Regions from separate parts of the Roseibium sp. M-1 genome, predicted to be linked through region 1. Evidence: predicted binding sites of a transcription regulator. Region 1 holds the regulator's gene; each other region holds the start of a gene.
The links. Region 1 encodes PhoB, which activates phosphate uptake and scavenging genes when phosphate is short. Its sites were predicted from a motif close to TGTCATNNANCTGTCAT; they were not measured.
Positions count from the first base shown of each region.

Region 1 (5,693 bases):
CGGCTCCCCGCCAGATCAAGTCCATCCTTGAACTCGACCCGTTGACGAAAAAGCGCAACGCCGCCGAGGCCCGGTTCCGGATCTATGGCATCGTTGCCATCGGCATCGGCCTGTTCTTCCTCGTGGCGCTGCTGTGGGCGATCCTGTCCAACGGCCTTGGGGCCTTCAGCCAGACCTTCCTGACGGTGGACATTCCGCTGGTGCAGTCCCAGATTGACGACGCTGAAAAGTCCGTGGTGAAGACCTCGAAATACCGGGCGATCATCGACGACGCCTTCGCCAAGGAACTGGCCAATGCCAACATCGCAACCGACATGTCCGCCAAGGATCTGCAGAAGCTGTTCTCTTCCGGGGCCGCAGCGACCGTGCGCGATTACGCACTTGCCAATCCGGACAAGGTCGGCAGCACGGTTTCCTTCGATCTGATCGCCTCTTCCCGTGTGGACGGCTATCTGAAGGGGCGCGTCAAGCGCGAGGACCTGGCCGAAGACAAGAACCTCGATGCGGCGCATCTGGATCTCGCCGATCAGATGGCCAGTGCCGGCATCCTGGAAAAGCGCTTCAACTGGTCCTTCATTACCGGCACGGACGCCTCCGACAGCCGTCCTGAACAGGCCGGTATCGGCGCCTCGATGATCGGGTCGCTGTTCATGATGCTGGTGGTGCTGTTCCTGTCGCTGCCGATCGGTGTCGCCGCCTCGATCTATCTGGAAGAGTTCGCACCGCAGAACAGGTTCACCGACCTGATCGAAGTGAACATTTCGAACCTGGCGGCCGTTCCGTCCATCGTGTTCGGTATTCTGGGTCTCGCCGTCTTCATCCAGTTCATGCATCTGCCGCAATCGGCCCCGCTTGTCGGCGGCCTGGTGCTGACGCTGATGACCCTGCCGACGATCATCATCTCGACCCGCGCGTCGCTGAAGGCGGTCCCGCCGAGCATTCGTGACGCGGCTCTCGGCATCGGGGCTTCCAAGATGCAGTCGATCTTCCACCACGTGCTGCCGCTGGCCATGCCCGGCATCCTGACCGGGACGATCATCGGCCTTGCCCAGGCGCTCGGCGAAACCGCGCCGCTGCTGCTCATCGGCATGGTTGGCTTCATCGCCTCCAACTTTCCGGACGGGGTTGCCGCAGGCTTCTTTTCTCCGAACTCGGCAATGCCGGCACAGATCTACGAATGGGCCAAGCGCGCCGACCCTGCTTTCTACGAACGCGCCTGGGGCGGGATCATCGTGCTGCTGGTCTTCCTCATGACCATGAATATTATCGCAATCATCCTGCGCCGCAGGTTTGAGCGCCGCTGGTAAGGACTGATCCGATGAACAATATGCCGAATTTCGAACAGGCGAAGACGATGACCGACAGCAAGATTTCCGCCACCAAGGTTCAGGTCTATTACGGCGACACGCACGCCATCAAGGACGTGGACATCGAAATCAAGCCGCGCTCGGTGACCGCCTTCATCGGTCCGTCCGGCTGTGGCAAGTCGACCTTCCTGCGCACCATCAACCGCATGAACGACACAATCGACATCTGCCGTGTCGAAGGCTCGATCAAGATCGACGGCGAGGATATCTACGATCCGAAGGTCGATCCGGTGCAACTTCGTGCCAAGGTGGGCATGGTGTTCCAGAAGCCGAACCCGTTCCCGAAGTCGATCTACGACAACGTCGCCTATGGCCCGCGCATACACGGCCTTGCCCGCAACAAGACCGAGCTCGACGAGATCGTTGCGTCCAGCCTGCAGAAGGCCGGCCTCTGGGAAGAAGTGAAGAACCGTCTCGACGAGCCGGGCACCGGCATGTCCGGCGGCCAGCAACAGCGCCTGTGCATCGCCCGTGCGATTGCTGTCAGCCCGGAAGTGATCCTCATGGACGAGCCCTGTTCGGCCCTCGATCCGATCGCCACCGCCAAGGTTGAGGAACTGATCGACGAGTTGCGCGAGAATTTCACAATCGTGATCGTCACCCACTCCATGCAGCAGGCAGCCCGCGTGTCGCAGCGTACCGCCTTCTTTCACCTCGGCATTCTGGTTGAGGAAGGTCCGACGGAGGACATCTTTACCAATCCGAAGGACAAGCGTACGCAGGACTACATTACCGGCCGCTTCGGCTAGGCATTTTTAAAGAATTCTGAAGGGGACACTGGATGTCTGAACACATCGTCTCGTCCTATGACGAGGAACTGAGGGAAATGGCCGGCAAGGTTGCCGAAATGGGCGGCCTGGCCGAGCAAGCTTTCGCAGATGCCGTGTCGGCTCTGGTGTCGCAGGACACCGAGCTTGCCAGGGCGACGATCAAGAGCGACCGGCGCCTGGACGATCTCTATCATGAGGTCGAAGTCAAGCTGATCGAGCTGATCGCCCGCCGCCAGCCGATGGGCCAGGATCTGCGTGAAATCACCGCTGCGACGCGCATTGCCAACGACCTGGAACGGGTCGGTGACCTTGCCAAGAACGTTGCCAAACGCGTCATTGCCATCGACAGCGACCTGCAGTCGAAGAAGCTCGCCATCGGTGTGGAGCATATGACCGAGCTTGCCCTGTCGCAGCTGAAACAGGTTCTGGACGCCTATGCGCGCAAGGATGCGGAGGCTGCCCGCCGCGTGCAGGAAGCTGACGCCGAAGTTGATGCGATCTACACGTCCATCTTCCGCGAACTGCTCACCTACATGATGGAAGATCCGCGGGTGATCACCCAGTGCGTTCATCTGCTGTTTTGCGCCAAGAACATCGAGCGCATCGGCGATCATGCGACCAACATCGCGGAGAACGTCTATTACATGGTCACCGGCGAGCGTCTGCCGGAAGACCGGGCCAAGGTCGACGAGACCGGCGCCGTCTAACCGCCAGCCTTGCAGAAGCGGAAATCGATACGGCCGGCGCCGGAGCGCCGGCTGCGGAAATTGGAGCGAGATGTATGCCGAAGGTGCTCATCGTTGAAGACGAAGAACCGCTCAGCCTTCTTTTGAGATACAATTTGGAAGCAGAAGGATACTCGGTCGAGGCTTGTGCCCGGGGAGACGAGGCGGAGATCCGCCTGCGCGAAAGCGTGCCGGACCTGCTGCTGCTTGACTGGATGCTGCCGGGCCTCTCCGGCATCGAACTGTGCCGCCGCCTGAGGGCGCGGGAAGGTACCGAGCGCCTGCCGGTCATCATGCTGACCGCACGCGGCGAAGAAGCCGAGCGCATCCGCGGCCTGTCGACAGGTGCCGACGACTATGTCGTCAAGCCTTTCTCTGTCCCCGAACTGATGGCCCGCGTGCGTGCCATCCTGCGCCGGGCAAGCCCCGAAGTGGTGTCGACCATGCTGCGGTCCGGCGATATCGAACTCGACCGGGAAACGCACCGCGTCCGCCGCAGCACCAAGGAAATCCACCTGGGCCCGACCGAGTTCCGGCTGCTGGAATTCCTGATGACTTCGCCAGGCCGTGTATTCTCGCGCGAGCAGCTTCTGGACGGTGTCTGGGGGCACGATGTCTATGTGGACGAACGCACGGTCGACGTTCATGTCGGCCGCCTGCGCAAGGCGCTGAACAAGGGCAAGGCCAAGGACCCGATCCGCACCGTTCGCGGTGCCGGCTACGCCTTCAACGACCAGTTCACCGCGACCGTCTAAACCCCCGTTGAGCTTCAAAATGATTGAGCCCGCCGGAAAGGCGGGCTTTTTTGTACCTACCTCTCGTTGGTCATCCCGGACGCAGCGAAGCGAAGATCCGGGACCGGTGTGCCCAAGGAGGTATTTGGAAAATCGGCTTGACGGCTAAGGTTTTTGGCTCCCCGGTCCCGGCTCGCGCTTCGCTTGGCCGGGATGACGCGGAAAGGGTTACGCAATCCTAAAAAAAAGCCCGCCGATTTGGCGGGCTTTTCATGAGCTGGACTGTCAGACGGCACTCAGCCGGCCTGGGCCATCGTCTTGCGGTCGCGGCGGCGGTCGGCGACGGGCTGGTAGGCGATTTTGCAGTGATGAGCGCAATAGGGCACGCCCGCATCGGACTGGCGGCCGCAGAAATAGAAGTCGTCGGTTGCCGGATCGCCGATCGGCCATTTGCAGGTCCGCTCGGTCAGGGTCAGGATCGTGGCCCGTTGCGAGATCGGCACCAGCTCCGCGATCGGCTCGACACGCGGTTTGGCTTCGACGGCAGGCGCCGGAGCGAAGTCGGCCTTGAGGGCCGTCGCGCCGATGGACTGCGGCTGGGAGGACGGTTTCTTCGGTGCAGCGCTCGGCGCACCGGTCGCCGGGCGAGCCCGGCGCGGCTTGGCGCTGGTTGTGGAGGATTTGGCGCGGCCGGACAGACCCAGCCGGTGCACCTTGCCGATCACGGCGTTGCGGGTCACTCCACCCAGCTCGCCTGCAATCTGGCTGGCGCTCAAGCCTTCGCCCCAAAGCTTTTTCAGAAGCTCAACCCGTTCGTTCGTCCAACTCATCGCCGCACCCTTTAGTTCGGCCGCTCCGCAGCCATTAACCCCGTGTTAAGCATGCATCGGCACGCCTAATGCTGGCAGATCTAGTGCCTCTAAGTGATTTGCCTCACGAGATCTCGTGTCTCATGTCCCAGAGGTTACAATAACGTTAATTTGTCAGGCAACCGCCCGGCTCAAACCAGTTGGGGATGAACCGACTTTTCCCCAAATAAGGCGAGGTCCTTGAGAATTTTACGAAATCCGCCTTGAGCTGGGCCGGAAATATCTTGTGCGCCATTTCCATTGACAGTGCCGGGTACCGGCAGTGTATAAGAAACCGCTGCGTGCCGCCTCATCGGGGCGGCACGTTGCGTTTTGGCCCTTTGGCATCTTTTGAAGAGGACGGTCCGGTGTCGGCGTGACGCAGGGTCCGTAAGGGCAAGTTCAAGGAGACACACGAGGTTATGTCCGCGACGGCACTATTCGGAAATTACGCAAGATCGAACCTGTCTTTCGATCACGGGGAAGGCGTCTGGCTGGTGACCACCGACGGCCGACGATTCCTCGATTGCGGTTCCGGCATCGCGGTCAACTCCCTCGGCCATGCCCATCCGCATCTGGTCAAGGCGTTGCAGGACCAGGCAGCCAAGCTCTGGCACACGTCCAACCTTCACCAGATGCCGGAAGGCGAGCGGCTGGCGCAGCGCCTGTGCGAGGCAACCTTCGCCGACAAGGTGCTGTTCGTGAATTCCGGCGCTGAAGCCATGGAAGCAGCGATCAAGTGCGCGCGCCGCTATCACTATGACCAGGGCAACCCGGAACGGTTCCATATCGTCACGTTTGAAGGCGCGTTTCACGGCCGCACCATCGCGACCATCGCGGCCGGCGGCCAGGCGAAATACCTGGAGGGCTTCGGGCCGAAGGCTCCGGGCTTCGACCAGATCCCGGCAGGCGATCTCGATGCCCTGAAGGCGGTCATCGGCCCGCAGACCGCGGCCATTGCCATCGAGCCCATTCAGGGCGAGGGCGGTATCCGCGAGATCCCGGCCGAGTTCCTGCGTGCCGTCCGCAAGATCTGCGACGACAACGGCATTCTGCTGATCTTCGACGAGATCCAGACGGGTGTCGGCCGCACCGGCAAGCTCTTCGCCCATCAGTGGATTGGCGTCGAGCCGGACCTGATGGCGATTGCCAAGGGCATCGGCGGCGGCTTCCCGATGGGCGCCTGCCTTGCGACTGCTGAAACCGCGGCGGCCCTGTCGCCCGGGACCCACGGCACCACTTTCGGCGG
Region 1 is NZ_CM137257.1:2,264,443-2,270,135, reverse strand. It holds gene pstA (phosphate ABC transporter permease PstA) at 1-1,307, shown strand, start outside; gene pstB (phosphate ABC transporter ATP-binding protein PstB) at 1,328-2,116, shown strand; gene phoU (phosphate signaling complex protein PhoU) at 2,149-2,844, shown strand; gene phoB (phosphate regulon transcriptional regulator PhoB) at 2,919-3,617, shown strand; gene ACX3M4_RS10245 (GcrA family cell cycle regulator) at 3,893-4,426, opposite strand; gene ACX3M4_RS10240 (acetylornithine transaminase) at 4,867-5,693, shown strand, end outside.

Region 2 (5,693 bases), 2.1 Mb from region 1:
CGATGGCGGCCGCGCACCAGTTCGGCGGCACCAAGGCAGAGGAGTTTGCCCGATGAACGCCTTTGCCGGTTCCGACCCGCTGCTGCAGGTCCACAACGTCACCCGCTACTATGGCGACCGCATCGGCTGTGCGGATGTCTCCTTTGATCTCTGGCCCGGCGAAGTGCTGGCAATCGTCGGCGAAAGCGGCTCCGGCAAGACGACGCTGCTCAACTGCCTGTCGACGCGGCTTGCACCGACGGCGGGCGCCATCGAGTACCGCATGCGCGACGGCACCATGCGCAATCTCTACCAGTTGACTGAAGCAGAGCGGCGCCTGCTGATGCGCACCGACTGGGGCTTCGTGCACCAGAATGCGGCCGACGGCCTGCGCATGAACGTCTCCGCCGGGGCCAATGTCGGCGAGCGGCTGATGGCGGTCGGCGAGCGCCACTACGGCAACATCCGCTCCACCGCCAACGACTGGCTGGGCCGGGTGGAGATCGACAGCGACCGCATCGACGACGATCCCCGCTCCTTCTCCGGTGGCATGCGCCAGCGCCTGCAGATCGCCCGGAACCTCGTCACCCGTCCGCGGTTGGTCTTCATGGACGAGCCGACAGGCGGTCTCGACGTCTCGGTTCAGGCGCGTCTTCTGGACTTGCTGCGCCGTCTGGTGGCCGATCTCGGCCTCTCCGTGGTGATCGTCACGCATGACCTCGCTGTTGCCCGGCTGCTGTCGCACCGGATCATGGTGATGCGGCACGGCAATGTCATCGAGACCGGCCTGACGGATCAGGTGCTCGACGATCCGCGCGAGCCCTATACCCAGCTCCTCGTCTCTTCCATTCTCCAGGTATGAGGTCAGATATGCCCGTACGCCTCTATCTCAACAATGTCGGCAAGTCCTTCACCATGCATCTGCAGGGTGGAGCTGTCATTCCGGTGGTCGACAAGGTCGAGTTCTCGGTCAATGCCGGCGAATGTGTCGTGCTCGGCGGCCCCTCCGGTGCAGGCAAGAGCTCGATCCTGAAGATGATCTACGGCAATTACCGCTGCGACGAGGGCCAGATCCTGGTGACCACCGGCGACGAGATCGTCAACGTCGCTGGGGCCGAGCCGCGCAAGGTTCTGGCACTGCGCGAGAACACGATCGGCTATGTCAGCCAGTTCTTGCGCACCATCCCGCGTGTCTCGGCCGAAGATGTCGTCGCCGAACCCTTGATCGCGCAGGGTGCCAGCGAGGAAGAGGGCGTGGAAACGGCCCGCGCCCTTCTGGCCCGGCTGAATGTGCCCAAACGCCTTTGGTCGCTGCCGCCAGCCACCTTCTCCGGCGGCGAGCAGCAGCGTGTCAACATCGCCCGCGGCTTCATTGCCCACTACCCGATCCTGCTTCTGGACGAGCCGACGGCCTCGCTTGACGCCGCCAACCGGGCTGTGGTGGTCCGGCTGGTGGAAGAGAAGAAGGAAAAGGGCGTTGCCATGGTCGGTATCCTGCATGACCAGGATGTGCGCGAGGAGATCGCCGACCGCATCATCGACGTCACCCGCTTCAGCGCGGACGCCGCCGCCTGATCCGGGAAAGACGGAAAGACTTGCGGGCGGACGGAAACTGTCACAGAACGGTCACCGCCCGCCTTTAGGCCATCATCGGCCACCCTTGAAAATGCGATTCTGCCCATGCGCTACGCTCTCTATTTCGCCGAACCGGCGACCGATCCCCTGATGCAGCTCGGCAATGCCTGGCTGGGAAGGGACACCTTCACCGGAGCAACGCTCTCCCAGCCAAAAGTGCCAGGTCTCGGCGCCGGGCGGTTTCAGGACCTCACCACCGATCCTCGCCGCTATGGCTTCCACGGCACGCTCAAGGCGCCGTTTTCGCTCCACGAAGACCAGAGCGAAGCAACGCTCGTTGAGGCCTGTACAGACTTTGCCCGCGAGATCGCGCCCTATGAGATCCAGAGGCTCGACGTCAATCGGCTTGGCAGGTTCCTGGCACTGACGCCGGAGGTCGAGGAACCGGCACTGCGGGCCTTCGCGTCCCTGTGCGTCCGCCGTTTCGAGCCCTTCCGCGCACCGCTTTCCGAAGCCGATATCGACCGCCGCCGCAAGGCCAATCTCAGCCCGAAGCTCGATGCCTATATGACAGCCTGGGGCTATCCTTACATCTTCGACGAATTCCGCTTCCACATGACGCTCTCCAACAAGCTGGAGAACGACGGCGAAGCGGCGCTGCTGAAAGATGCGGCCGAGGGCTTTTTTGCTGACGTGACCGGCAAGGCACGCACCTGCAGCCACTTCGCCCTTTACGTCGAGCCTGCGCGCGGCGCCCCCTTCCATGTGCATACCGTCTTTCAGCTGACCGGCAGTGTTCGACCTGAGGACGCGCTGGCACAGATCGAACGTCTCTCCCACGAGGAACACGCATGAGCACGCATCCCAAAGTCTTCAAGAACGCCACGTTGATCCTGGCGGACGAAGTATTTGACGGCTCCCTGACGGTCGACGAAAACGGCCGCATCTCCGGTATCGGCTCGCCGAGCGATGCCGACGGCCACGACTGCGAGGGCGACTATCTGCTGCCGGGGCTGGTCGAGCTGCATACCGACCACCTCGAAACCCACTATGCCCCGCGCCCCAAGGTGCGCTGGAACGCGGTCTCCGCGGTGCAGGCGCATGACGCCCAGATTGCCTGTTCCGGCATCACCACCGTCTTCGATGCCCTGCGCGTCGGCATGGATGAGGATGCGGACCTGCGCTATACCGACATGCGCACGCTGGCGGATGCCATCGAGACCGGCCAGCGGGAAAACCGCCTGCGTGCCGACCACTTCATCCACCTGCGCTGCGAGGTTTCCGCGCCGGATGTGCTCGACGCCTTCAAGGTGTTCGAAGACGACGACAGCATCCGCCTTATCTCGCTGATGGACCATACGCCCGGCCAGCGCCAGTTCGTCTCCATGGACGCCTACAAGATCTATTACCAGGGCAAGAAGGGCTTCACCGACGCGCAGATGGAGGAGTTCATTCGCAAACGCCAGGCCCGCGCCAGCAGCCTCGCCCCGGAAAACCGCCAGCAGCTCTCGGCAATTGCCCGGAAGCGGAACATCGCCATCGCCAGCCATGACGATGCGACTGTCGCCCATGTCGACGAAGCCATCGCGCTCAACACGAGGATCGCCGAATTTCCGACGACGCTGGAAGCTGCCAAGGCCTCGCATGAGGCCGGCATGGCGGTGCTGATGGGCGCGCCGAACGTGGTGCGCGGCGGGTCTCACTCGGGCAACATTTCGGCAAAAGATCTCGCCGAGGCCGGTTATCTCGACGTGCTTTCCTCCGATTACGTGCCGATCTCCCTGCTGCAGGCATCCTTCCAGTTGGCCAAGGACATCGAGGCGATCTCTCTGCCCCAGGCCGTCGCCATGGTCACCGCCACCCCGGCCAGGGCCATCGGCCTCAATGATCGCGGCGTGCTGGAAACGGGCCTCAGGGCCGATCTCATCCAGGTGAAGATGGTCGGCGATATCCCGGTGGTGCGCGGCGTCTGGCGCGAGGGCAAGCGCGTTGCCTGACGCGGCTACACCTTCACCCGCCAAGCTCGGTCCTGGACGCATGGTCCTTGTCGTCGGCCCGAGCGGCGCCGGCAAGGACACGCTGATGGAGGCGTTGCGAGACCGGCTCGCCGGCCGGGACGGCATTACCTTCGCGCGGCGGGCGATCACCCGCGACGCCGACCCCAATGCGGAAGACCACGACACGCTGAGCCGGGGCACTTTCGACCGGCTGTGCGCCGCGGGCGAGGTTGCGCTTGCCTGGGAAGCCCACGGTCTCGGCTATGTCCTGCCGACAAGCTGCGACGAGGCGATCCTGGCCGGCGGGACGGTTATCGCCAACGGGTCGCGCAAGGTGCTGAAGACGGCCGCCGACAAATACGAGACGGCTATCGTCCTGCTGATCACCGCTCCGGTCGAAATCCTCGCCGAGCGCCTGGCGGCGCGTGGCAGGGAAAGCCGGGAAGACATTCTGCAGCGCTTGCAGCGCGCCGATCTGGAGCCGGACAACGTTCCCAACCTGATCCGGATCGAGAACACCGGCACGGTGGCGGATGCCGTCAGTCAGATGATGAGCGCACTGGACCTTTGAATCGTCGCCACGCCGCTTCAGGCGAACAGTCGCGGCATTGCTCGACGCCGCTGCGCCAAAACAGCTTCGGCTGAAGGTCTCGATCCGTCCACGAACCCCTCTGATCATACCTAGAGCCGTTCTTTTCCCGGCTTTTTGCCGAATTTCAAGTTGATTGCGAAAACTACTGATGAGATCTACCGTCTGAACCAACATTTAAGGAAATTGGGGTTCAGTCGAACAACCGTTCGCAGAACGTTCAAAAATAAAAAAACCGGGGCAATGCCCCGATCGCTTGGACAATGACATCAGAGTGGGAGTGGTCTGATGGAAAAGTGGTCAGAAGACCCGAGACTTTCTTGATGACGATGAAACTGGATGATTTCAAGTCGGCCGTCATCGTCATGGCGCATCCTGACGACGAGGTCTTGTGGGCCAGTTCCATTCTGGCGTGTGCGCGCAAGGTCATTCTGTGTTACGACGAAGCGCCTCACGATGCCGAGACGACCCTGGGCCGGCAGACGGTCTTCGACAATTTTCCGCTTGAGACTGCCTTCAGCCTGAAGATCACCGAATCTCATAGCTACGGCACCACGGACTGGCGTTCGCCGGAAGAAACCAGCTACGGTCTGCATTGCGGCCGGGACAAGCAGAAATACAAGAAGAACTTCAAGAAAATCGTGAAGGCGCTCGAGGAGCACATTCAGGATGGCGACGTGGTCGTGACCCATAATCCCTGGGGCGAATACGGTCACGAGGAACATGTGCAGGTGTTCCGCGCGGTGGTTCAACTGTGGAAGCGCCGCAAGGGCGTCAGGCTTTTTGTCTCAAGCTATGCCAGCGACCGCGTGCTCTATTTCATGGAACGCAACACCCCCCGGCTCGGGCCCGCGTCCGAGTTGCTGCAGACTGACAAGGTACTGGGAAAGAAGTTGATGGAACACTATCAGGCCCACAATTGCTGGACCTGGGAGGACGGTTATCAATGGCCGGACTACGAGTGTTTCTATGAGGTCGTGGACCCGGAAGCGCCCTTGCGCTCCGACAAGCTGACCATGTCTTCCATGCCCGTCAACGTCATCTGGCTGGACGAGCAGTCGCCAACCTATTCCAACGCGGTTCGCGCCACCAAGAAACAGCTCGTCTCCAAACTCCGCGACATCAAGGAAAAGATCGCAATCTAGAGCACTTTAAGTTCGATCAGCGGACGCTCTGCCAGGTTCCCGGCAAACTGACGGCCGAACCGTCAGTTCTTCTTCTTGTTGCCGAACACCCCGCCGAGCAGCCCCGGCGGCAGACCGAAGCCTTCCTCGACCGCTTTCAGCACTTCCTCGTCCTCGACCTTGCCCTCGATCACCTTCTGCACGTCGATCTGGGTGTTGCCGCCGGTTGCCTGGTTGATGACCTTGTTGGCCTGGTCGACCAGTTCCTGCGAGGGCTCCTTCTCGCCCTGGAGGATGGAGATCAGCTCGCCGCCGGTCTGCTGCAGCTGCTTGTAGGCCGCTTCCGGATTTTCCAGGATGCCCTTGATGTCCGGATAGATGCGCGGGTCGTTCCACGAGCCTTCAATGACGATGGGAACGCCGAGACCG
Region 2 is NZ_CM137257.1:4,338,097-4,343,789, reverse strand. It holds gene ACX3M4_RS19675 (alpha-D-ribose 1-methylphosphonate 5-phosphate C-P-lyase PhnJ) at 1-56, shown strand, start outside; gene phnK (phosphonate C-P lyase system protein PhnK) at 53-841, shown strand; gene phnL (phosphonate C-P lyase system protein PhnL) at 850-1,554, shown strand; gene ACX3M4_RS19660 (DUF1045 domain-containing protein) at 1,660-2,409, shown strand; gene ACX3M4_RS19655 (alpha-D-ribose 1-methylphosphonate 5-triphosphate diphosphatase) at 2,406-3,551, shown strand; gene phnN (phosphonate metabolism protein/1,5-bisphosphokinase (PRPP-forming) PhnN) at 3,544-4,122, shown strand; gene ACX3M4_RS19645 (hypothetical protein) at 4,464-5,285, shown strand; gene ACX3M4_RS19640 (AsmA family protein) at 5,348-5,693, opposite strand, start outside.
Region 2: a site for PhoB is predicted at 1,593-1,609, ahead of ACX3M4_RS19660 (DUF1045 domain-containing protein). Genes of this name have one in related genera too.

Region 3 (5,693 bases), 2.5 Mb from region 1:
TGCAATTCGCCAATCCCGGCGTCACCTATGCGCTCGACAGCGATCCGGGTCTCGCCGTGCAGACGCGCCGCCAGCTGTTCGAGAGGATTTCGGCAGATCGTGTTCCCTTCGCTGTGACGCATCTCCAGAACAGCGGCTTCGGCGTTCTGGATCGGCAGGGAGACGGGTTCGGGTTTTCTCAGCTGTAAGTGCCAGGGTTGGTTCGGCACCACGGCGAGAGGCATTGCCAGATCGCCAGAAAACCCGGAATTGGAACAGGCCTTAAGACCGGAAACAAATCCACCGCCGTCATCCCGGCCAAGCGGAGCGCGAGCCGGGACCGGGGAAGCACGAGAGCCGAAATATGAGAGCGTCGTGGCTCGCCGGTCCCGGATCTTCGCTCCGCTGCGTCCGGGATGACGACCTGAAAGTTTTCTAAAAACAGAAGGTCCCGGCTCGAGACCGGGACCCGCATTGGTGCACACTCAGGATCAGGCGAGGTTCACCCAGCCGTCCTTTTCCGCTGAGGCAAAGATCGCATCGAGAATCTTCATGTTCTGGACCGCGTCCGCCGCGCCATAGGGCAGCGGTGCCTCGCCGGAAATCGCCCGGCCGAAAACATCGGCCAGTTCCGCATACTGGTCAGATGGCGCGATGATCTGCGACTGCATCGAGGCGTCGCCCAGAAGCGAGCCATCGTCGAGGCGGATCTGCACTGCGTCGCCCTGGGGCGCGTTGAAGGGGATGACGATCTCCAGCCGCTTCTTCGTGCCGACGAGCTGAATGCGCTGATAGGGCGTCAGCTGGGTGGAGACAGTGAAGGTCAGGTGCCGGTTGTTGCCGAAATCGAGCAATGCGCTGGTCATGCGATCGGTGCCGAAATCCGGGTCCCGGTCGATCAGGGAGACGACGCGCTGCGGTTCGGCATCGAAGAAATAGCGGCCCGCGAGCATGGTGTAGCAGCCGATGTCGAGCAGGGCACCGCCGCCGATATCGGCCTTGTTGCGGATATTGCCGGGGTCGGCATTGAAATAGCTGAAAAAGGTCTGGATCGCCTTGAGCTCGCCCAGCTCGCCGGACCGCACGATGTCCCGGGCGCGGATCCACTGCGGGTGCGCCCGCACCATGAAGCCTTCGGCGACGAGCTTGTCCTTGGGCAGATCGAGAAGCTGTTTCGCCTCTTCCGCATTGAGACCTACCGGCTTTTCACACAGCACATGCTTGCCCGCCTGAACGGCCTGGATCGTCACCGGCACATGCATGTGGTTGGGCAGCGGATTATAGATCGCGTCGATGTCCGGATCGGCGAGCAGCTCCTCATAGGAGCCGTAGGCCTTCCCGATGCCGAGCTTGCCGGCCGCTTCCTGCGCCCGTTCCAGCCCGCGCGAGGCAATCGCATGGGCAATCCCGGTCTTCGAGCGCTGGATGCCCGGAATGACCTTTTCCAACCCGATCCTTGCGGTCGAAACGATCCCCCACCTGATAGTCTTTCCGCTCATACCGGCATCCTTTTCAAAAATCTGAGGCACGCCCATCAGATGACATAAAACGATTTAGGTCCGCAAGGGTGGAATGCCGGAGCCGAAGACAGGTTGGCATCTCACGTTCTGGCAATAAGCGCTCTGAACAAGCCAGATTCAATTAGTGAAGGCTTCATGGGATGCTTTGCCCGAATTGCTTCCAGGGTCATCCCGGGCGACCAAAGGGAGACCCGGGACCCACTCATTTCCAGAGCGCTAGTGGTTCGATTCTGACATTTGCATCCCCCTGCTGCTAGCGCTGGAGCAAATGTCACAATCATAAGAACCACTAGATAAATATATGATTCTAGTGGAGCTTTTGAATTTGATATTTGAGCATCAGCCTAGCCGCGAGCGGGACTCAAATGTCAAATTCGCTCCACTAGTTTGTCAGCAGCCGGTCGAGTAAATGCAGGATCTTCAGCAAGTTGTCTTGCGAGTAGGCCCCGGATCTGCGCTCCGCTTGTCCGGGGTGACAACCCGGCAAATTTCGACGCCCCCCTCGACCTCAGTATTTCTCCGGCACGTAGAGATGTTCCGGCAGGACCTTGCGCTCGTAGTTGGAATTGTAGCGGCGCTCGGGCAGCGTGATCGGGTCGTGCGGCACTTCCTCGTACGGGATCATCGACAGCAGGTGCGAGATGCAGTTGAGGCGGGCCTGCTTCTTGTCGTTGCCTTCGACGATGAACCAGGGGGCTTCGGGAATGTTGGTCCGTTCGAAGGTCTCTTCCTTGGCCTTGGTGTAGTCCTCCCAGCGCACCCGCGATTCCAGGTCCATCGGCGACAGCTTCCACTGTTTCAGCGGGTCGTGGATGCGCATCAGGAAGCGCAGCTGCTGTTCCTCATCGGTGATGGAGAACCAGTATTTGATGAGACGGATGCCGGACCGCACGATCATGCGCTCGAATTCAGGAACGTCATTATAGAACTGCTCCACCTGATCCGCATTGGCAAAGCCCATCACGCGCTCGACGCCCGAGCGGTTGTACCAGGAGCGGTCGAAGAGAACCATTTCGCCGGCGGCCGGCAGATGCGGCACATAGCGCTGGAAATACCACTGGGTCTTTTCGCGGTCGGTCGGGGCCGGCAGGGCGACCACACGGGCGACACGCGGGTTGAGCCGCTGGGTGATGCGCTTGATCACCCCGCCCTTGCCGGCGGCATCGCGGCCCTCGAAGATGATGACGATCTTCTCGCCCGTGTGCTGCACCCAGTCCTGCAGCTTCACCAGCTCGGATTGCAGCCGCAGCAGCTCGTGGAAATATGTGTTCCGGTCAATTCCGGACTTGTGCTTCTTGTCGGAGATGAAGGCGAGATCCTTGGCGACCAGGAAATCATCGATTTCCATCTCCAGCTCTTCATCGAGGCTGTCCGCCCATTCGGCCTCAACCCAGCTCTTTGCACTCTCTTCGCTCATCAATCGGTCCCTCTAGAAATTCCGGCGTGAAATGCTCAGGCAGTGTGAACAGCTTATCCATGTAAGTTTTTTGACAGTCGGCCCGTCTCTTCAAATTATCAAGGCCGTGTCCATACAAAGAGGCTTGTAAATGAACGAACGTTCATTTATTTCTTGAGGCAAGGGAGGACGAGATGGCAAGCAGCGCCACCGGATCGCAAAGCCGCGCCCCAGCCAAAGTCTCAAGCAGGGCCCAATCCAGGGCCCAGACAACGGCAAAGGGACAGGAGACCGCCGAGCGTGTGCGCAAGGCGGCGCTGAAGCGGTTTGCCGCCTCCGGATATGCTGCCGTCTCCATGCGCGAGATCGCCGCCGATGTCGGCGTCCAGCCGGGTGCGCTCTACAATCACTTCCCGACCAAGCAGGACATCCTGAAGGACCTGATGCTGGCCCATATGGCCGAACTCATCGCCGCCTGGGAGGCGGCCGAATTTGCCCCAGGCACCGACCCGCTGGAGCGGTTCGTGCGCTTCCATATCCGCTATCACCTGGAACGCGCCGACGAGGTCTTCATTTCCTATATGGAGCTGCGCAATCTGGAGCCGGAAAATTTCGAGGTCGTGGAGACCGAGCGCCGCCGCTACGAGGCGATCCTGACCCGCATCCTGGAAGAGGGGTCGCAGGCGGGCCAATACAGCGTGCGCGAACCGCGGGTCGCAACGCGAGCCATCATCGCCATGCTGACCGGCATTCCGAGCTGGTACCGCGAGGGCGGACGTCTTTCGAAGCTGGACATCGAAGAGCTTTATCTGGACCTGGCGCGCAAGGCCGTCGCGCCGCAATCGACCAAATCCCAAGGGGAGACCGGGTGACATGAGCATCCTGAAATCGAGCCTTTCGCCGAGAAGCGAACAGTTTGCCGCCAACAAGGCTGCTCACGAGACCGCCATGGACGTGGTCAAGGCGGCAGCGAAGACCGCTCTGGACGGCGGCGGCGAGACCGCCCGCCAGCGGCATGTCTCCCGCGGCAAGATCCTGCCGCGCGAACGCGTGTCGCGCCTGCTCGATCCGGGTTCGCCCTTTCTCGAAGTCGGCATGCTCGCCGCCCATGAAATGTATGACGGCGCGGCACCTGCAGCCGGCATGATCGCCGGCATCGGCCGGGTCGAGGGCCGCGAGGTGATGATCCTGGCGAATGATGCCACCGTCAAAGGCGGCACCTATTATCCGATGTCGGTGAAGAAGCACCTGCGGGCCCAGGAAATCGCTTCGGAAAGCAACCTGCCCTGCATCTATCTGGTCGACAGTGGCGGCGCCAACCTGCCCAATCAGGACGAGGTCTTCCCGGACCGCGACCATTTCGGCCGGATCTTCTTCAATCAGGCCAACATGTCGGCGAAGGGCATCGCCCAGATTGCCGTTGTCATGGGCTCCTGCACGGCAGGCGGCGCCTATGTGCCGGCGATGTCCGACGAAACCATCATCGTCAAGAACCAGGGCACCATCTTCCTGGCCGGTCCTCCTTTGGTGAAGGCGGCGACCGGCGAAGAAGTGACCGCCGAAGATCTCGGCGGCGGTGACGTTCACACCCGTCTTTCCGGCGTCGCCGACCACCTTGCCCGTGACGACGCCCATGCCTTGGCGCTGGCACGGCGGGCGATTGCCAGCCTCAACCGCACCAAGCCGCAGACCGTTGCCCTGCAGACACCGGAAGATCCGCTCTATGATCCGGAAGAAATCCTCGGCGTCGTTCCGGCGGATCTGAAGACCCCCTATGACATCCGCGAGGTCATTGCCCGCGTTGTTGACGGCTCCCGCTTCGACGAGTTCAAGGCCCGCTACGGCACCACGCTTGTCTGCGGCTTTGCCCATATCCACGGCATGCCCGTCGGCATCATCGCCAACAACGGCGTGCTCTTCTCCGAAAGCGCGGTCAAGGGCGCCCATTTCGTCGAGCTCTGCTCCCAGCGCAAGGTTCCGCTGGTCTTCCTGCAGAACATCACCGGCTTCATGGTCGGCCGCAAATATGAAAGCGGCGGCATCGCCAAGGACGGCGCCAAGCTGGTGACGGCGGTCGCCACCACCTCCGTTCCGAAAATCACCATGCTGGTCGGCGGCTCCTTCGGTGCCGGCAATTACGGCATGTGCGGCCGCGCCTATTCGCCCCGGTTCCTGTGGACCTGGCCGAATTCCCGCATCTCGGTGATGGGCGGTGAACAGGCGGCCGGCGTTCTTGCCACCGTCCGCCGCGAGGGCATCGAGCGCAAGGGCGGCGCCTGGTCTGCCGACGAGGAGAAGGCCTTCAAGCAGCCGATCATCGACCAGTTCGAAGAACAGGGCCATCCGCTTTATGCCACCGCCCGGCTCTGGGACGACGGCATCATAGACCCGCGCAAGACCCGCGATATTCTGGGCCTCTCCCTGTCTGCGGCGCTGAACACGCCGATCGACGACACCAGGTTCGGCCTCTTCAGGATGTGATCCCATGACCCTCGACGCGCTCAAAGCCAGATATCCCGGTGCCGAGACCTTCCGTTTCGGCGACAATCCGGACCTCTGCGCCCGGCTGATCGCCCTCGTGCGCTCCGGCAAGAAGACGGCAACCTGCGGTGCGCTCGAGGATTACGAACACGGCGATGAAGTGCTGCCCGTTCACGGCCGCCGCGATATCGCGCTCAACTGGGACGGCACCCCGGCTCTGGTGATCGAGACGCAGGAAGTCTTTGTCCTGCGCTTCTGCGACATGACGGAGGAGTTCGCGCTCGCCGAAGGCGAGAACGAGGATCTGCAGGGCTGGC
Region 3 is NZ_CM137257.1:4,757,218-4,762,910, reverse strand. It holds gene ACX3M4_RS21655 (MBL fold metallo-hydrolase) at 1-188, shown strand, start outside; gene ACX3M4_RS21650 (Gfo/Idh/MocA family protein) at 471-1,478, opposite strand; gene ppk2 (polyphosphate kinase 2) at 2,008-2,916, opposite strand; gene ACX3M4_RS21640 (TetR/AcrR family transcriptional regulator) at 3,090-3,767, shown strand; gene ACX3M4_RS21635 (carboxyl transferase domain-containing protein) at 3,769-5,376, shown strand; gene ACX3M4_RS21630 (ASCH domain-containing protein) at 5,381-5,693, shown strand, end outside.
Region 3: a site for PhoB is predicted at 2,976-2,992, ahead of ppk2 (polyphosphate kinase 2). Genes of this name have one in related genera too.

Region 4 (5,693 bases), 650 kb from region 1:
GAACCGGCTCAACGGCTTCCGGGTCGGTCAGGAAAACCTTGGCATAGCCGGATGCGCCCAGCCAGGCCATGTCGAGATTGCCGCCGAGCAGACCTTCGATAACGCCGTTATAATCGGCCGGAGCGAAGAGTTTGGTCGGGACACCGAGCGCAGCTTCGGTCATTTCACGCAGGCATTCGTTGGAACGCAGACGGTCGGAGGCGTTCTCACCGCCAAGGATGCCAATGCGGAATTCGGTAATTTCCTGGGCGCCGGCGACGGACGCATTCAGGGCGATCATGCTGACGGCAGCAAGCGCAGCAACTTTAGCAACGATTTTCATTTGGGACACTCCCCGAGAGTTCTCAGTCGTGATGACGGTATGACGTGCGCAGCCGGGTCAGCCCGCTGCTGCCGCCGGGGTCATCGCACCGGCGGATTCTCTTGCGCCGGCACGGCCGGCATCGATAGCGGTGGATGTCGCCGCCTCGTTGAAGCTTTCGTCCGCGCCGTAGATTTCACGGGCGGCCTCGGTCGTCAGTTCCTCGGGCGCGCCGTCGAACACCAGATAGCCGTCGCGCATGCCGATGACGCGGTCGCAGTAGCCGCGAGCCGTATCGAGGGTGTGCAGATTGCAAAGGACGATCTTGTTGTCGCGCTCATGGATTTCGCGCAGGGCGTCCATGACGATCTTGGCGTTCATCGGATCGAGCGAGGCAATCGGCTCGTCCGCCAGGATCATGTGCGGATCCTGCATCAGGGCGCGGGCAATCGCGACGCGCTGCTGCTGGCCGCCGGACAGTTCCTCGGCGCGCTTTACCGCCTCCTGGGCGATGCCCAGGCGATCGAGCGCGGCCAGGGCAGAATTGACGTCGTCCGGGCTGAAGATGTTGAAGAGGCTTTTCAAGGTGCCATGGCCATTGAGGCGGCCAAGCATCACGTTGGTGACCACATCCAGGCGCGGCACGAGATTGAATTGCTGGAACACCATGGCGCAGTCGCGCTGCCAACGGCGCATCATGCCTCCCTTGAGGCTGAGGATGTCCCGGCCCTCGAACAGGATCGCGCCCGACGACGCCGGCGTCAGCCGGTTGATCATGCGCAGGAGCGTCGACTTGCCCGCTCCAGAACGGCCGATGACGCCGATCATCTGCGGTTTGTCGATATTAAAACTGACCTTGTTGACCGCGGTCCGAGACCCGAAGGTCTTGGTGACTTCCTGAAACTGAATCACGCGCCAGCCCTGTTCGTGTTGTTCGTGGTGCTGGGCGACAAGAGCCACCGGACGATTACATTTGGATGACAGTCTCTTGACTGCAACGTCAAAGATTTATGACAAATCAATGACATACGCCTTCGAATACCCCGAGGAACCAAAGGACCTGAAGCAATTTCCGCAGCGTGCTCATAAGCTTCTTTGAACCGCTGAAAGTCAGGGTTGCTCAACCGGCCTGTTTGCACCAGGCCAGGCGTGATCGGAAAAAAGTTCAGGCGGCGCGACTTTTTCAGCCGGCAAAGATCTGAAAAGAATTGAATACAGTCATCAGACCGTCATCAATCCGTCACCGGGCAAGGTGTCGCTCCCTATAGAAGCACGGCTGAGACCACCGACCGGAACTACACAATCGACAGACCATTGATGTCTGCCCGGAGTGCCTTTCGTCGAAACCATGGAGCCTTTATGTCTGCCCCGCACCAGAAGCCCGTCCTGACCGAAGCCCCGAACATTCATCCCGACGCCAGGGTGCTGGACTGCGAGCTCGGCATCTGGACGGAAGTGGGTGCACGCACCGAAATGCGCGAAAGCCGGATGGACGACTATTCCTATATCGTGCAGGACGGCGATGTCGTCTGGTCGACGATCGGCAAGTTCTGTTCCATTGCCCGGCGCGTCCGCATCAATCCGGGCAACCACGCCACCTGGCGGGCCTCGCAGCACCACTTCACCTACCGCGCCGCAGCCTATGACCTGGGCGACGACGATGCCGGCTTCTTCCAGTGGCGCAAGGACGACTGGGTCACCATCGGTCATGACGTCTGGATCGGTCACAATGTGACCGTTCTGGCAGGTGTCACCATCGGCACCGGTGCGATCATTGCTGCCGGTGCCGTCGTTTCCAAGGACGTCGCCCCCTATACGGTTGTCGGCGGCGTTGCCGCGAAGGAGATCAAGCGGCGCTTCACGATTGCGCAGGAACAGGCGCTCATGGACATATCCTGGTGGGACTGGAACCACGCAGAGCTGAAAGAACGCCTGCCGGACTTTCGAAATCTCTCAATCGATGAGTTTATCGAGAAATACCGTTAGGCTTGCTCCGGCAGAGATCTTGCGCCAACAGGTCAAGCTCTACTCGCCTTTTCCGGTGCCAAGGTACAAAGGAAAGGCTAGACTGACCTCATGTCCAAGGAAACCGCCGTCCTACAGACCAGTCTTGGCCCGTCCCTGCGCCGGTGGCGGGTGCTGAACCGCGTCAAGCAGGAGTCTCTTGCGCGGGAATTCGGTGTGTCGCAGACACGGATCTCCCGCTGGGAAAGCGGTGTTACGCAGCCAGACGAGGCAAATAGGCAGAAGATCACACGGCTGTTGCGGGCGTGGCCGGACTGCGCGGCCGACCGGGCATTGCTGGAACTGGTTTCCGGTTCTGCGGTGGCCGTTCATCTCGTCTGCGACCTGACCCACCGCTTGCTCGCCATGTCTCGCCCAAGGGCATCGGAATGGCGTGCACCCGTGAGCGATTTCCTAAACCGTCCACTCTGGCGCTTCGCATCCGAGGGGATCCGGGAAACGGAACGCAGGCTTGAGGAGTTCGGCTGGTTCGAAGTGGATGCGCCGGACATTGTCTACCGGACGGAACGGGCGGACTATCCCGAGATGACGATCCCGGACAGCATGATCCGCATAACGCGTTTGCCACTATCGGACGGGCGCTTTGTCCGTCTCGTGCGCGAGGAGGCGAGAACAGCCGCATAATTTATGCGCCGCATGGTTGGAACTTGCATCGGAGACTAGTTTCTCCACCATGACCGATGCGCGCCCTCTTCCAGACCTCCCCGCCATGGACCCTGGCCGATTGTCCGGCATTCTGTCCTTTCTGCAGGCTTCCGAGCTTCTTAAGGACACGCTGCGGTCAGGTGCCACACGCTCCGGTCGTCCGGAAAGTACTGCCGAACACAGCTGGCGGCTTGCGTTGATGGTCCTCCTATTCGAGAAGGAACTGGAGGACATCAATTTGCCGATGCTTTTGAAGCTGTGCCTCGTGCACGATCTCGGCGAAGCGATTTCAGGTGATGTGCCTGCGCCGTTGCAGACACCGGGAGACGATCGTCAGGACCGCGAGCGGCGGGATTTCCGCACCCTCTGCGCCCCCCTGCCCCGTGACCTATCCGATGAGCTGCTGGCGCTTTGGGACGAATATGCTGCAGCCGCGACACCTGAAGCCCAGATTGCCAAGGCCTTCGACAAGCTGGAGACCATGCTTCAACACGTGCTGATGCCGAAGCAGGATGCTGACTTCTATGCCTTCAATCTTGGTTACGGGAGGGAGAGAACCGAGGTGAGTGCCCTCACCCGGCAAATCAGGGACATCGTCGATAGCTGGACCCGGGACCACATGACGGGCTCCTAGTGGTTCGATTCTGACATTTGCATCCCCCTGCCGCTAGCGCTGGAGCAAATGTCAAATTCGCTCCACTAGGCCAAGTCAGCCTGAACGGAAAGCCCCAGAACCAGCATGCTGCCCGCCTGTACGCACTAACCCTCAAGGAGCAACCTTTGCTTGCTCAACGAGGAAACGTGGGCCTACGATCCTTTTGGTTGCAGATCAGCCGGAGGAGCCTTCATGTACATGATCCTGCCCCGCAGCCGGGGCGCCGTCCTCGGTGTCGAGATTTCCGGGAAAATCGACATCACCCAGGAAAAGGAACTGATCGCAAAGGCGGAAGAGCTGATCGAGGCGCACGGCAAGATCAACGTTCTGGCCGTGCTTGGCAATCATGCCGGCGTTTCGTTCGAGGCCGCCGCCGCTGACATCAAATGGGTGCTCGCCAACATGCAGCACTTAAACAGGATCGCGATCGTCACCGACAGCAAACTTCTGGCGGCGCTGATCGCGGTCGACGCAAAGTTCGCCAAGATGGTCGGCATCGACGAGAAGCATTTCGACAGGAACGAGATCGAGACCGCCTGGCACTGGATCGAGAGTTGAGAGCACCCGGTCAACCAGCCAAGTTCCTCTGGATGAAGAATTACAAACAGAATTGCCTGTATTCAGGCATCTTTCCGCTAACTCACTCAGCAGCCAATTGCTCTTCGCTGTGAAAGGCGACCTGAGTCACCTTGCCGGCCTTCACTTCGATCATCTGGCCCTGCGGCACCTCCATCCAGCAATTGCGAGCCTCGTCGAGAGGCTCGGAGACCACCATCACGCCGTCGTCGTAGACACGGTAGTAAAGCGTTGGAGCCAGATTGTCGGAAGCATAGCGTGCGGCATAAAGCGTCTCGCCGTCGGACCATCCCGCGGCAAAGCGCATATGCGGTGTCGTGCCTGCATACCGGGACAGGGCTTCGGCCTCGAATACCGCCCGGGCCATGGCAGCCCGCGGATGCTGCTTCAGGCCATAGGCCATCGCCACCAGGAACAGGCTCTCGCTGTCGGTGCCGCCTATGCGGCCGCGGTAGAGATCGTCCGGGATCATGTTGTCGAGCCGCCGGCGCACCTTGTCGTAGCCGCCGACCTGGCCGTTATGCATGAAGGTCCAGCGCTCGAAGGTGAAGGGGTGGCAATTGTCGCGGGTCGTCGCCGTCCCGGTAGAGGCACGCACATGCGCAAGGAAATGACCGGAGCGGATATGGGTTGCGATCTGAAGAAGGTTCGGATCCGACCAGGCCGGGCGGACATCCTTGTAGACGCAGGGCGTTTCCCGGTCGCCATACCAGGCCACACCGAAGCCGTCCGCGTTGACGGAGGTCTTGCAGGACAGCGCGTTACGGCTCTGGTCGATCAGCGAATGCGCGGGATCGCAGATGACCTCTTCCAGATATTTCGGAGCCCCGCTCCAGGCAGCCCAGCGGCACATTGGTCGATCGTTTCCTTCAAGCAGCGTTCTGCATGGCCTTGAACCGGGCCGTGGTCTCGTCGCAGGCGTAAATGTCGGCGGCCGGATAAGGATGCAGTGCCAAGTCTTCGACGGCGGCAATGATCTTTTCCGCCTTGTCCTCAGTCATGAGCACCGAAAAATTGAGCCGTGTCCAGCCAGGTTTCTTCAGTTCTTCACCGGAAAGAATGCCCTGCCGCAATGCATCGGACCGGTCCCTGTCAATGCCAAGGAGCCGGTGCGCATAGGGCCCAGCGCAGGCGCAGCCGCCGCGAGCCTGAATGCCGTAGAGATCGGACAGCATGCGCGTCACCAGTTGCTGGTGGATATAACCACCTCTTTCCAGGTCACGCACCCGGAAGGAGAAGACCGGCAGCACATGCCGTGCCCTGGTGTTGCCCAAGATCTCGATGGAGGGAACGGCCTTCCAGATCGCCAGAGCCCTCTCGCGCCAGTCGGCATTGCGCTCGTTCATCACATCCTGGCCGATGGCTTCCTTGACCAGAAACGCGAGGGAAGCACGGATGTCGCCGATGACGTTCGGTGTCCCCGCCTCTTCGCGGGCGGCCAGATTGGCCGTGTAGTCGTGGCCCCAGGGCGAGACAAAACGCACCGTGCCA
Region 4 is NZ_CM137257.1:1,610,509-1,616,201, forward strand. It holds gene phnD (phosphonate ABC transporter substrate-binding protein) at 1-322, opposite strand, end outside; gene phnC (phosphonate ABC transporter ATP-binding protein) at 380-1,213, opposite strand; gene ACX3M4_RS07340 (DapH/DapD/GlmU-related protein) at 1,661-2,287, shown strand; gene ACX3M4_RS07345 (helix-turn-helix domain-containing protein) at 2,378-2,950, shown strand; gene ACX3M4_RS07350 (HD domain-containing protein) at 3,000-3,605, shown strand; gene ACX3M4_RS07355 (SpoIIAA family protein) at 3,819-4,184, shown strand; gene ACX3M4_RS07360 (class II glutamine amidotransferase) at 4,267-5,055, opposite strand; gene ACX3M4_RS07365 (aminotransferase class V-fold PLP-dependent enzyme) at 5,072-5,693, opposite strand, start outside.
Region 4: a site for PhoB is predicted at 1,312-1,328, ahead of phnC (phosphonate ABC transporter ATP-binding protein). Genes of this name have one in related genera too.